Regions from separate parts of the Sphaerisporangium rhizosphaerae genome, predicted to be linked through region 2. Evidence: riboswitches for the same ligand, from Rfam matches in the RefSeq annotation. Region 2 holds a riboswitch; the other holds the start of a gene.
The links. Region 2 has a riboswitch for cyclic di-AMP ahead of ACFQSB_RS13475 (CHAP domain-containing protein). Riboswitches for the same ligand answer to the same signal wherever they lie in the genome.

Region 1: linked by a shared signal. The riboswitch ahead of ACFQSB_RS11935 (C40 family peptidase) and the one ahead of ACFQSB_RS13475 (CHAP domain-containing protein) in region 2 are both predicted to bind cyclic di-AMP.

What each region holds. Positions count from the first base shown of each region.
Region 1 is NZ_JBHTCG010000006.1:256,692-262,487, forward strand. Features, by position in the region: gene ACFQSB_RS11920 (class I SAM-dependent methyltransferase) at 1-268, opposite strand, end outside; gene ACFQSB_RS11925 (MFS transporter) at 600-1,889, opposite strand; gene ACFQSB_RS11930 (ArsR/SmtB family transcription factor) at 1,886-2,461, opposite strand; cyclic di-AMP (ydaO/yuaA leader) riboswitch at 2,960-3,118, shown strand; gene ACFQSB_RS11935 (C40 family peptidase) at 3,201-3,800, shown strand; gene ACFQSB_RS11940 (gluzincin family metallopeptidase) at 4,522-5,451, shown strand; gene ACFQSB_RS11945 (M48 family metallopeptidase) at 5,482-5,796, shown strand, end outside.
Region 2 is NZ_JBHTCG010000007.1:277,139-282,934, reverse strand. Features, by position in the region: gene ACFQSB_RS13485 (DUF6716 putative glycosyltransferase) at 119-1,312, opposite strand; gene ACFQSB_RS13480 (hypothetical protein) at 1,327-2,313, opposite strand; cyclic di-AMP (ydaO/yuaA leader) riboswitch at 2,820-2,969, shown strand; gene ACFQSB_RS13475 (CHAP domain-containing protein) at 2,982-3,689, shown strand; gene ACFQSB_RS13470 (ABC transporter substrate-binding protein) at 4,249-5,586, shown strand.

The sequences.
Region 1 (5,796 bases), on a different contig from region 2:
CGGCGGTCGCGAAGCGGCGTGCGAAGGCCAGCCCGCCGGTGCCCGTCCCGGCGCCCACGTCGACGATGGTCCGGGGCGCGTCGGGGGCGTGCCGCCCGGCCCACTCGGTCACCTTCTCCAGGTAGGCGCCGAGCACCACCGCGTCCAGGTCGAGCAGGTCCGCCAGGCCGGCCTCGTCATGGTGCGCGTGACCCTCGCCATCGTGGTCATGGCGGTCACGTTGATCTTCATGGTCAAGGTGATCATGGTGCTGTGAATGCGACATCATGGCCGGCAGGCTAGGCGCTCGCGGCGCGAATGAGCACACCCTCTTGCCGACATGGCAAGGACGCCCGCCCACCGGTGGCCTGGCGAACGGCCGGGGCCGTGAGCCGAGGGTCCACCGGGTCGCCCGCCGCACACGGCGCCGGATCGGCCGTTCCTCGTCCCGCCGACCCGGCGCCGGGAAAAGCGCGCTCGAACGGGTTTGGCTCGGTGTGCGGGCTGGTCTGGTGGTGGGTGGGGTCGCGGGGTCAGGGGGTGGTCGGGGGAGGCGGGAAAGGCGCGCTTGAACGGGTCTGGCTCGGTGTGCGGGCTGGTCCGGTGGTGGGTGGGGTCGGTCAGGGGTGGTCGGGGGAGGCGGGGAGGTCGCGGCGGTGCCTGAGGGGGCCGATGAGGAGGATCAGGCCGGTCAGGGCGAGCCCGGCCGTGACGACCCACATCGACGGACGGGTGCCGATGGTGCCGCCGAGCGCTCCGCCGAGGAGGGCGCCGAGCGGGATGGTGCCGTAGTTGACGAACTGCATGCTCACGGAGACCCGGCCGAGCAGGTGCCGGGGGACGTAGGTCTGGCGGAAGCCCGCCTTGATGATGTTGCCCGCCACCACGCCCGTGACCAGGACGAACCCGCCGGCCACCGCGACCGCCAGCCACGGGCCCCGGTGGGCCAGCGGAATGAGCAGGCCGAACGGCGCGCCGAGCGCCTCGAACACGATCATGGCGCGGGCGCTGCCGAGCCGCCTGGACACCCAGGTGGCGCTCGCCGCGCCCGCCAGGCCGCCGACGCTCATGACCGCCATCAGCCCGCCGACCGCGCCGGGGCCGACGCCGACGTCGCGCACCAGGAAGACGACCAGGATGGCCTGGTATCCCATGAGCCCGAGGTTGCTGGCCGCCCCGAACACCGTGAGCACCCGCAGGTAGGGGTCGCGGGCGACGAAGCGCAGGCCCTCGCCGATCTCGCGTCGAAGCGTCGTGGCCCGCCGCTCGCGCGACACCGGGGCCTCGCGGGCCCTGATGCCGAGCAGGCACAGCGCCGAGACCACGAAGCTCGCCGCGTCGGCGAGCAGCGCGGTGACCGCGCCGAACACCTGGGCGACCAGACCGGCGGCTCCCGGGCCCACCACTTCGACGGCCGACTCGCCGCCCTGGAGCTTGGCGTTGCCCTCGGGCAGGTCGGCGGGGACGACGATCGAGGGGAGGTACACCTGGTAGGAGGTCTGGAAGAACACCTTGGCGGTGCCCGTGAGCAGCGCGACGGCCAGCAGGTGGCCGACGGTCAGCACGCCCTGCCACGCGGCCACCGGGATGCTGAGGAACAGCAGGAACGACACGGCGTCGCAGGTCAGCATCACGGGCCTGCGGGGCAGGCGGTCGACCCAGGCTCCGGCGGGCAGGCCGATGATCACCCACGGCACCCACGCCGCGGCGGTGAGCAGAGCGACCTCGAGCGTGGTCGCGTGGAGCGCGGTGATCGCGACCAGGGGCAGGGCCACCGAGGTGAGAGAGCTGCCGAAGCCGCTGGTGGTCTCGCCGACCCACAGCAGCCGGAAGTCGCGGTCGCGCAGCAGCCCCCAGCGGCCCCGGGAACGGGACGCGGCGGGCGCGGCCGCCGCGGTGAGGCCGTTCACGGCCGGCCCGGGACGCCGAAGGCGAAGACGAACACCGGCTCGCGGGACCGCCCGTCGTCGGGGATCTCCCGGGTGGCCCACCGGCTGAGGAGCTCCAGGAACTGCGCCTCGAACTCGTGCAGCTCGTCGGGGGTGAGCCGCAGCCACTTGTCGGTGGAGAAGGGAGCGTCCTGCCAGGCCGCCCGCTCGTCCTCGCTCGCGGCGTACCAGGCGCGGACCATGCTGACGTGGTGTTCGAGGTTGAGGGACGCCGCCGCGCTGGCGATGGCGGCGGTCGCGGGGTCGCCGCCGAAGTCGGACTCGCTCCAGCGCAGCTCGGCCGAGGACAGCCGCCACCAGCGTTCGCGCCGGTCGCGGGCGAGCTCTGGGGCCTCCTCGATGAGCTCGCTGCCGGCCAGGACGCGCAGGTGGTGGCTGGCGTTGGCGACGGCCTGCCCGGTGTGCTCGGCCAGCATGCTGGCGGTGCAGGGACCGTAGACCTTCAGCGCGTCCATGAGGCGCCGCCTCGTGGGATGCGACAGGGCGGCCAGCACCCGTGAGTCGGTGATCGTGCGTACGTCTTCGTCGGCCATGCGCCCACTTTGACATGAGCAACGGACATTGCACAACAGATATTGCGTAATTCTCATTGTGGAAGCACTGTTGCTGAAGGATCGTTGTGGAACAGACGTCGTGGGTAACGGGTCTCGGGTGCGGAACGTGACATGCGGGGGCGAATCCCGGTCCGCCGGGCGGGGTTAGGTGGACCGTTCCCTCTCCAAGATCCCTGAACGGGTGTGACTGATGTGACTTGTGTGACTCGCGTCAGGTGCCGTTTCGGGATATGTGAGGGGAATCACATACGGGTAACGGATGCGCTTGTTGTGCAGGGGTTTCCTGATTAAGAAGCCCCTTATTTGATCTATGTGACTTGGTCGCGACTTTGCCTCGATTTGGGGTTCTGTGTAACTTCTGGCCCGCGGCGAGCACGCCATGCCGTCGCGAACGGAGCCGGTCTTCCGACCGGCTCCACGCATGACAATCCAGCGGTCGCCGTCGCCCCAGTAAGGCGCGAGCCAGGACCCCAAAGGGGCGGTGACCTGCCGAATCCGTGCGGCAAGGAGCACGGAACCGGGGACCCAATTGATCCTAAACGCGGGATCAGGGGGTGAATCGACGCCTTGGCGTCGTAGGGCTACTTCCATGCCCGAATCCGTCAGCTAACCCGGTAGGCGTGAGTGGAAGAATCAAGGAGCGATCCTGTCCAGCACCACCCAGAACCCTCGTCTGTCGCGCATTGCCCGCTTCTCTCTCGGCGGTGTGGTGCTCACCATGACGGCCTCCGTGGGAGCCGTGGCGACGCAGGCGACGGCGGCTGACGCCGCCACGGCGGCACCGGCTCAGGGACCCTCAGAGCCGTCCGTCTACGGCCCGGCCGGGCTGATCGAGACACCGAGCATCACCGGGGCCTCCGAGCCCACCGGCACGGCCGCGGTGAGCGAGGCGAGCACATCCAGCACCTCCCGCACATCCAAGAGCAAGGCCAAAGTGAGCAGGGCCGTCCGGCAGCAGCTCAAGGCGCACACGGCCGTCGCGGTGGCGAAGAAGCAGATCGGCGACCCCTACCGCTGGGGCGCCAGCGGCCCGGGGGCCTTCGACTGCTCCGGCCTGATGCTGTACGCCTGGCGCAAGGCCGGCGTGAAGCTGCCCCGCATCGCCGCCAGCCAGTTCCGCACGGTGCGGAAGAAGGTGTCCTGGAAGAACCTCAAGCAGGGTGACCTGATGTTCTTCTACGGACTCGGCCACGTCGGCATGTACGTCGGGCACGGCAAGATGATCCACTCGCCGCACACCGGCGCGCGGGTGCGCATCGACAAGCTGTCGGGCTACCGGAAGGCGTCCTTCGTCGGCGCCGTCCGCCCCGGCGCCTGACCGGCGGGACCGTCGCGGCGTCGGCGCTGCCATCCAGCGATCGGATGACCAGGCCGGGCTCCGCCTGCCGCTCCAGGTTGGCGCTGGACCCCCGCTTGACCCGCGGAACCACCCCCGCCCATCCAGGGCTCCGCTGGGTCCGGTGCGCCGGTCGCCCGTGCCGATCCGCTCCCGGTTCCCACGATGGGCCGGTCCGGTTTCCGGGCCGTCCCGGGATGCCGGCCGGCGATTCCGGACCCTGACCGGCGGTTCCGGAAGCCGACCGGCGGTTCCGGATCCTGACCGGCGGTTCGAAAGCTGACCGGCGGTTCCGGAAGACGATCTGCCGTTCCGGAGGCCGATCGGCGCGAGGGACTCCTCCGGGAGAGCGTCTCCGAGAGGTGCCCCCGCTCCTCGAAGACGTTTCCGGGTGGTGCACATGCCCCTCGCGCCGGTCGTGAAGGCCCCGTCCGCTCCTCCCCCCTCGGAGCGGACGGGGCCTTCGCACGTCCGCGTCCCGCAAGGCCGACGTGGCCGGATGGAGCGAGTTCGACCTCCGCGGGTCCGCCGCCGCGACGTCGAACCGGATCCGCCGCCGGGAAGCCGAGACACGTCCGCCGCCGGGACGTCGATACGGGTCCACCGCTTGGAAGGCGATACGGGGCCGCCGCCGGGACGCTGATGTGAGTCCGCCCATGGGACGCCGATGTGGCCGGGAAGGACGAGCAGGTAGATTTCCCGCATGCGCGTCGTGTGGCTCTGGGCCGTCCTGGCGGGGGTGCTGACCGTGCTGACGGGGCCCTCCGCCGTCGAGGACGATCTCGGACGGCGGGCGCGGACGCTGATCGGCGAGCATCCGGAGATCTGGTCCGGCGCGCGGACCTTCCGCGGCGACCTCTCCCTCGTGGTCGCGGCTCCCGGTGCCCTCACCGCCCCTGGAGCCCTCACGGCTTCTGGAACCGCGGCCCCGCAGGCTGCGAAAACCTCCGCGACCGGGCCCGTTCTCGGAAGCGGGGCCGCCGCCGCGGCCCCCGGAGCCGCGTTCGCCGACCTCGCGCGCCGGGCCGACCGGGCGAGCCGGCTGGTCGCCCGCGTCGTGGGCCCGGTGCGTCCGCTGATCGCCGTTCCCGCCACGACCGAGCAGGCGGCCGTGCTGGCCGCCCCAGCGCAGGTGAACGGCCTGGCCGCGGTGGCGGGCGCCGACCGGGTGATCGTGGAGCCGCGGTCGTTCGCCCGCCTGACCGCCGCCGGCCGCGACGTCGTCCTCGCCCACGAGATCACGCACATCGCCACCGGGGCGGCGCTCGACGGGAGCACGCCCAAATGGCTGGTCGAGGGGTTCGCGGACTACGTCGGCTATCTCGACGCCGGCATCCCGGCACGCCGGGCCGCGGCCGAACTGGCCGATGAGGTGCGCGCCGGACGGACGCCCGAACGGCTGCCCGGGCCGGAGGCGTTCGCCGCCGGCTCCGCGCGGCAGGCCCAGGCGTACGAGGAGGCCTGGCTCGCCTGCCGGTATGTCGCGGGGCGCTTCGGCGAACGCGCTCTGGTGAGCCTCTACCGTGAGTCCAGGCACGGGGACGTGCGGGCGGCGCTGTCCCGCACGCTCCGCATGAGCCTGGAGCGGTTCACCGCCGCCTGGCGCGAGTACGTCCGAGACGAGCTCGCATGACCACGGTGGCGGCGCGGCGCAGGGGAGAGCATGGAGCGAAGTGACGAGACCGGCCGCGTGGCCGGCCCGGCGGGCGACGCCGGGGCACGCGCCGGCGCGGACGCGCACACCCGCACGGGCCCATCCGACGGTCCAGGCGCCGGCTCGGAGCGAGCGGTGAGCGGGGTGCGGGCGGCGGGGGGCGCGCTGGTGGGCCTGGGGGTGGCGCTGGCCGCCGTGGTGGCGGTGAGCACGCCGTGGCGCCCGCTGCCGGGCTCCGCGCCCGCCGTGGCGCCCGATCCCGCGCGCGACTTCACCGCGGCGCAGATCGCGCGCGCCGACGCCTTCGACGCGGCCGTGAACGTG
Region 2 (5,796 bases):
GCCGGGAGTTGTCAACGTGGCGCGTCATGTTCCGCAGCGCGGACGGGGGCCGCAGCGCCCATGCCACCACTGATGCGGACGGGGCGGCGCGAAAGTTTCACGCCGTCCCGTCCGGTGTTCAGCCCAGCGCCTTGAGGTAGCGGCGCACGCGGCGGCTCGCGCGGTAACCGGCGCGCAGCACGTTCGGCGGCACCTCCACCCGCAGGCGGGCCCGCCGCCGGGCGGCCGCGTGCTCGGGTCCGGTGAGCAGCGGCCGCACCGGGGCGAGCCGCCCCGCGCGCGCCTCGGCGATCAGGGAGCCGAGCCTGGCCACCCAGTCGCTGGTGGCCGGGTCGTGGAAGTAGTTGGCGTCGCACCAGGCGGCCGTCGGGTGCCGCAGGTCGCCGCGCGCCAGGTCTTCCAGGGTGCCCAGGCACCCGCTGTCCTCGAACACCAGGTTGATCATCTCGGCGCTGACCCCGAAGTCCGAAAGGACCAGCAGCGGGACGCGGCCGGCGATCGCCTCCAGGGCCGCGGTGGAGCTGACCGTCACGAATCCCGCCGCGGCGGCCAGGTGCTCGTGCATGGCGCCGGCGGCGAAGCGCACCGAGCCGGGACGCACCGCGCCGGATTCGGCCAGCGACCGCCACAGGCGCTCGTAGTGGTAGCGCTCGTTGTGGGTCTGGCGCTCGTTCTCAAGGGCGCGCAGCTTGACCACGACGTCCAGGCCCGGACGGGCCTCGGCCAGCCGGGCGAGGGCCAGCAGGATGCTCTCGCGGTCCTCGCGCCGCTTGGGCACCTTGGCCTGGGTGGCGAACACCAGGCGGTCGCCCGTCCCGCCGCCGGCCGTCCGATGGTCCAGGTAGGGCAGGCGGGCCAGGGCCATCGACCCGGTGGCGCCCAGTTCCCTGCCGATGCGGCCGAACTCCTCCACCTCCCTGCCGCTGTGCACGACGAACAGGTCGCAGGCCCCGCGGTACAGCCAGGCCTTCTCCGTGGCGGGGATGGAGATGCCCGGCAGCCCCGACACCAGCACCGGCCGCGGCGAGAGCCCGCCGAACACGTCGCCGGCCAGCACGTCGACCACCGGTCCCGTGCAGGCCAGCAGGATGGCGTCGGGCCGGTCGCGTTCGGCGATGCGGCGCAGCGCCCGCGCCGACACCACGGCGGGCGGCTCGGCCGCGCCGGAGCGGGTGCCGCTGACGGCGGCGGTGATCTGGGCCGGGGACGGCACGATCGGCGTGCGCACGACGGCCAGCGTCGATGTCCAACCGGCCGGTAGCTGGTCGAGAAGACCCGCCGCCCATTTCAGATACGAGTCCGAATCGGCCACAGCGAGAACCCGGCTCAAGGAGAAGCCCTTTCGTGCGCGAACATCTGGAGATGCGATCGGAGGGAGACCGACGCGGAGGGAGTCCACCAGTCGTCGGGCACCTCCACGGTCTGGACGGGCACCCCTCGGGCGGCGAGCAGCACGCGCAGCGAGGTGACGGCCGTGGACGGCAGGCTGAGAACGCGCTGGCCGGGGCGCAGGTCGCGCAGGGTCATCTCGACCGGCGCCCCGGCGTCGTACACGGTGACCCCGGGGTGGTCGCGGACCGCGGCCAGGTCGCCGGGGTCCTCCCTGCGGTGCGGGTAGTAGGCCAGGGGCCCTTCGAGGGCGAACAGCCAGGACAGGTAGCGGTCGCGGTGGATCAGCCCGTTGCGCACCAGCGAGGTGCCGAGGACCACCGTGTTCTCGCGGGGCCGGGGGTGGGCGACCACCGGCTGGGAGCGCAGCCAGGCGAAGTCGTGGGTGACCAGCTCGGCCCCGAGCCCGCGCACGGCGTCGGCCAGGGCGGCGGGGACGGGCAGGGCGGTGAAGACGGTGAGCCGTCCGGCCCTCGCCGCGGCGCGCAGGCGGATCCCCGCGGCGACGCCCAGGACCAGGCGGGACGGCTTGGCCGCGGCGCGGGCGCGCAGCAGAGGGGTGGCCAGGCCCGCGGTCAGCAGCTCCAGCAGGCGGATGGTGGCCAGGCCGTCGTCGACGATGACCATGCGGGTGGGGAAGGCCGTCAGCGAGGTGAGCTGCATCCTGCCGGAGAAGGCGTCCCCGAGGACCCAGGCGTCGCGGCGGCCGGGACGGGGCATGCCCTGATCGGCGGCCTGGATGCTCAGCCCGGCCGGCAGTTCCAGCGCGTCCAGCTCGGCGCGGGTGACGCGCAGGCCGGGCAGCCTGCCGCGGGTCACCACGCGGGTGTCCGGCCCGATCAGCCCCGCGTGCCGCGCCTCGACCGCGCACAGCAACTGGAGCGGAGACTCCACCCAGGCGACGGCCGACCCCTGCTCCCGCACGCGGCTTCGACCGTTCCTCTCCACGCCGGGCATTGACACGTTCACGACGCATGCAACCTAGCCCCGCGACCCTACGTAATAGGGAACAGACGATGAACGGCGGCCGACGGCGGCCCGGCCGTTGTCGGATGCGGGCGGCTCCCAGGAGTCACAGGAGCAACGCGGGCCCCACTTGACACAGGAGGCGTCGCAGGCTCCGAGTATCACTGGGCCCGGACGCCCCCGGGAGGCGTGTCCGCGCCCGCGGGGCCCGGATCGGCGGCACCTTACCCGCGTCGCGGCAGGTCAACCGCGCCCGACGCGCATTCTCGCCGGGCCGCGTGCCTGGCTTTGCCATGAGAAGGCCAGAACGGACGAGAGCTTTGTCCCACTTGCATGTGGTTTGTCCGATGTATTACTCTCGGAGGAATCCCGGCACGGGAGACCGCTTCTCTGAGCGACCCGCCCGTGCCGTCGATATCGCCCGGCGCGGCCGGTCCTCTGCGGAGAGACCCCTCTCCCACCGTCACGCGCCTCCGTCGAGTCCGCGCCCACGCGGAGCCGGGGACCCACCTTCTTGGGGTGAATCAGGCGCGCCCGCCCACGGACGCGCCCGTAGGACGAACCTTCACGTCCGAACCCGTCAGCTAACCCGGTAGGCGGCAGGAAGAAGGAGTCTCAGCTTGTCCATGTTCGTCACGACCGTACATCGGCTTCTGGATGCCCCGAAGAACCAGTTGAAGGCCGTCGCGTTCGGCGGGCTCGTGCTCGCCCAGGTTGTCACCGGCACCGCCCTTGCGGCGAACGCCGACTCCTCTCCCCAGGCCGACGCCGCCTCTCCCAAGAGCGGCATCGTCGCCGTCGCGCGGCAGGAGGCGGCGAAGGCGGGGCTGCCGTCCCGGCAGGTCTCCGCCGAGCAGTTGCTGGCACTGGCCGAGAAGCAGGTCGGCATCAGCGAGAACGGCAGCGGCGGCGGCACCAAGTTCCACGCCTGGTACATGAGCTCCCCGCGCGCCAGGGAGACCGTGGCGCGCGACAGCGGCACGATCGCCGACTACGCCGACGCCGCCTGGTGCGACATGTTCGTCTCCTGGGTGGGCGCGCAGATGGGCCTGCAGGACACCGTCGGCGCCGACGCCTACACCGTCGCCCACGCCAAGTGGTTCGCCGCGCGGGACCGCTGGGGCACCACGCCCAAGCCCGGCGCGGTCGTGTTCTTCTCCTTCAACGGCGACAAGAGCATCGACGGCATCGAGCACGTCGGCTTCGTCATCAAGGACAACGGCGACGGCACCATCCGCACCGTCGAGGGCAACACCGACGGCGGCAGGGTCGAGATCCGCACCAGGCCGGCCTCGCAGATCGTCGGATACGGCTACCCCGGCTACGCCGCCTGACCTCGGCGGCCCGCCGCCCTCGTTCCACCTTTCCGCGGCGTCCCGCCCGCCTCCCCGCGAAGGACGCCTCCCGGCGCCGCACGGCCGGCCCACTCCCCCGGCCGCGCGGCGCCGGCGCTCGTTCCCATCGCTCCGGCGGGCCGGCCGGAACGCCGCGCAGCCCGCGCGCCGCGCCCCCAGGACCTCGGCGGAGCCCGCGCGCGGTGGCCAGGGAGCCCGGCGAAGCCCGTGCGCCGTGGCGCATGGATGATTTGCGCCCGACTGTGCCGAAGCGGTGGGAGCGCTCCCAATGCTGCGAAAGGGCCTTATGGGGGCTACTCTACGGTTTTCTCAGCGCTAACCGCCCCAGGAGTAACAGTTAGGTTTCGGCATATTGACGCCAGCATTGCCCGTCGGGGACCCTTCGTGGGAGCGCTCCCAAATATCGCTCGCAGGCTCACCCCCGCGAGATCACGACTGAGGGATCCAGCCATCGTGGGCCCGACTGTCGGGGCCGGCCCTCGATGCACCTCCCAAAGATCGGGCAACCACCTGAGAGGGGTCCGGAATGATGAACAATATGCGCCGCGGGAAGACACTCGCGGTCGCATCGGTGATGACGGTCGCACTCGGCATCACCGCCGCGTGCAGCTCCGGCGGGGACGGCGGGAACACCAGCACCGGTGGCTCGTCCTCGGCCGCGGCCGAGAAGATCACCCTTACGCTGCAGACCTTCGGCGGCGGGACCAACTTCGGCTACAAGGCCGCGGTCGCCAAGTGGAACAGCGATCACCCCAACGTTCAGGTGAAGTACAACAACCTCACCGACAGCTTTGAGAACGTCTACTGGCCGCAGATGCTGCAGTGGCTGCAGTCGGGCACCGGCGCCGGCGACGTCGTCGGCATCGACGAGGGCGGCATGGGTCTGGCCAAGGCCCGTCCCCAGTTCTTCACCGACCTCGGCCAGTACGGCCTGCAGAGCCGCCAGGCCGACTTCCCCGCCTGGAAGTGGGAGAACGGCATCAACACCGAGGGCAAGCTGTTCGCCCTCGGCACCGACGTCGGCGGCATGAGCATCTGCTACCGCTCCGACCTGTTCAAGCAGGCCGGGCTTCCCACCGACCGCGACGAGGTCGGCAAGCTGTGGAGCGGCGGCTGGGAGGACTTCATCAAGGCCGGCCAGCAGTTCCAGTCCAAGGTCAAGGACGCCAAGTTCGTCGACAGCATCAACACCATCTACAACGTGGTGCTGGCGCAGGAGGCCGCCAAGAACGGCAACGTCACCTACTTCGACAAGAACCAGCAGCTCATCGTGGACAAGAACCCGGCCGTCAAGTCCGCGTTCGACCTCGCCACGAAGATCAGCCAGGACGGCCTGACCGCCAAGCTGCAGAACTTCACCGACGGCTGGAACACCGGCTTCGTCAAGTCGCAGTTCGCGACCCTGGGCTGCCCCGGCTGGATGCTCGGCGTGGTCTCGGGCAACGCCGGTGACAAGTTCAAGGGCAAGTGGGACGTCGCGACCGTGCCCGGCGGCGGCGGCAACTGGGGCGGCTCCTGGCTCGCGGTGCCCAAGCAGTCCAAGCACCCGAAGGAGGCCGCCGAGCTGGCCAGCTACCTGACCAGCCCCGACGCCCAGCTCATGGCGTTCAAGGAGGGCGGCAACCTGCCCAGCACCATCCCGGCGCAGGACAACCCCGAGCTCCAGAGCGTGAACAACGAGTACTTCAACAACGCGCCCATCGGCAAGATCTTCGGGCCGTCCATCAAGTCGCTTCAGCCGATCTTCCTCGGTGAGAAGCACGCGCAGGTCAAGCGCGAGGTGGAGCAGGTCCTCAACGGCATGGAGCAGGGCTCGGTGCCCGTGGCCCAGGCCTGGCAGAAGTTCGTCGAGGCGGGCCAGAAGGCGGCGGGCTGATCCTCCCCGGTCCTCACCGGTTCGCCGGGGCTCACCGCCCCGGCGAACCGGTGACCTGCCGTAGTGAGCGGCGTGGCGGTGGTGGAACCCACCACCGCCTACGCCCCGCGAGGCACTCGTCCAGTCGTACCGATGCCGAGCTTGGTTATCGCTTGGTAGCGGGCACACGATCGACCGTTACCGACGAGAAGAAGGAGAATGGGGCTCCTC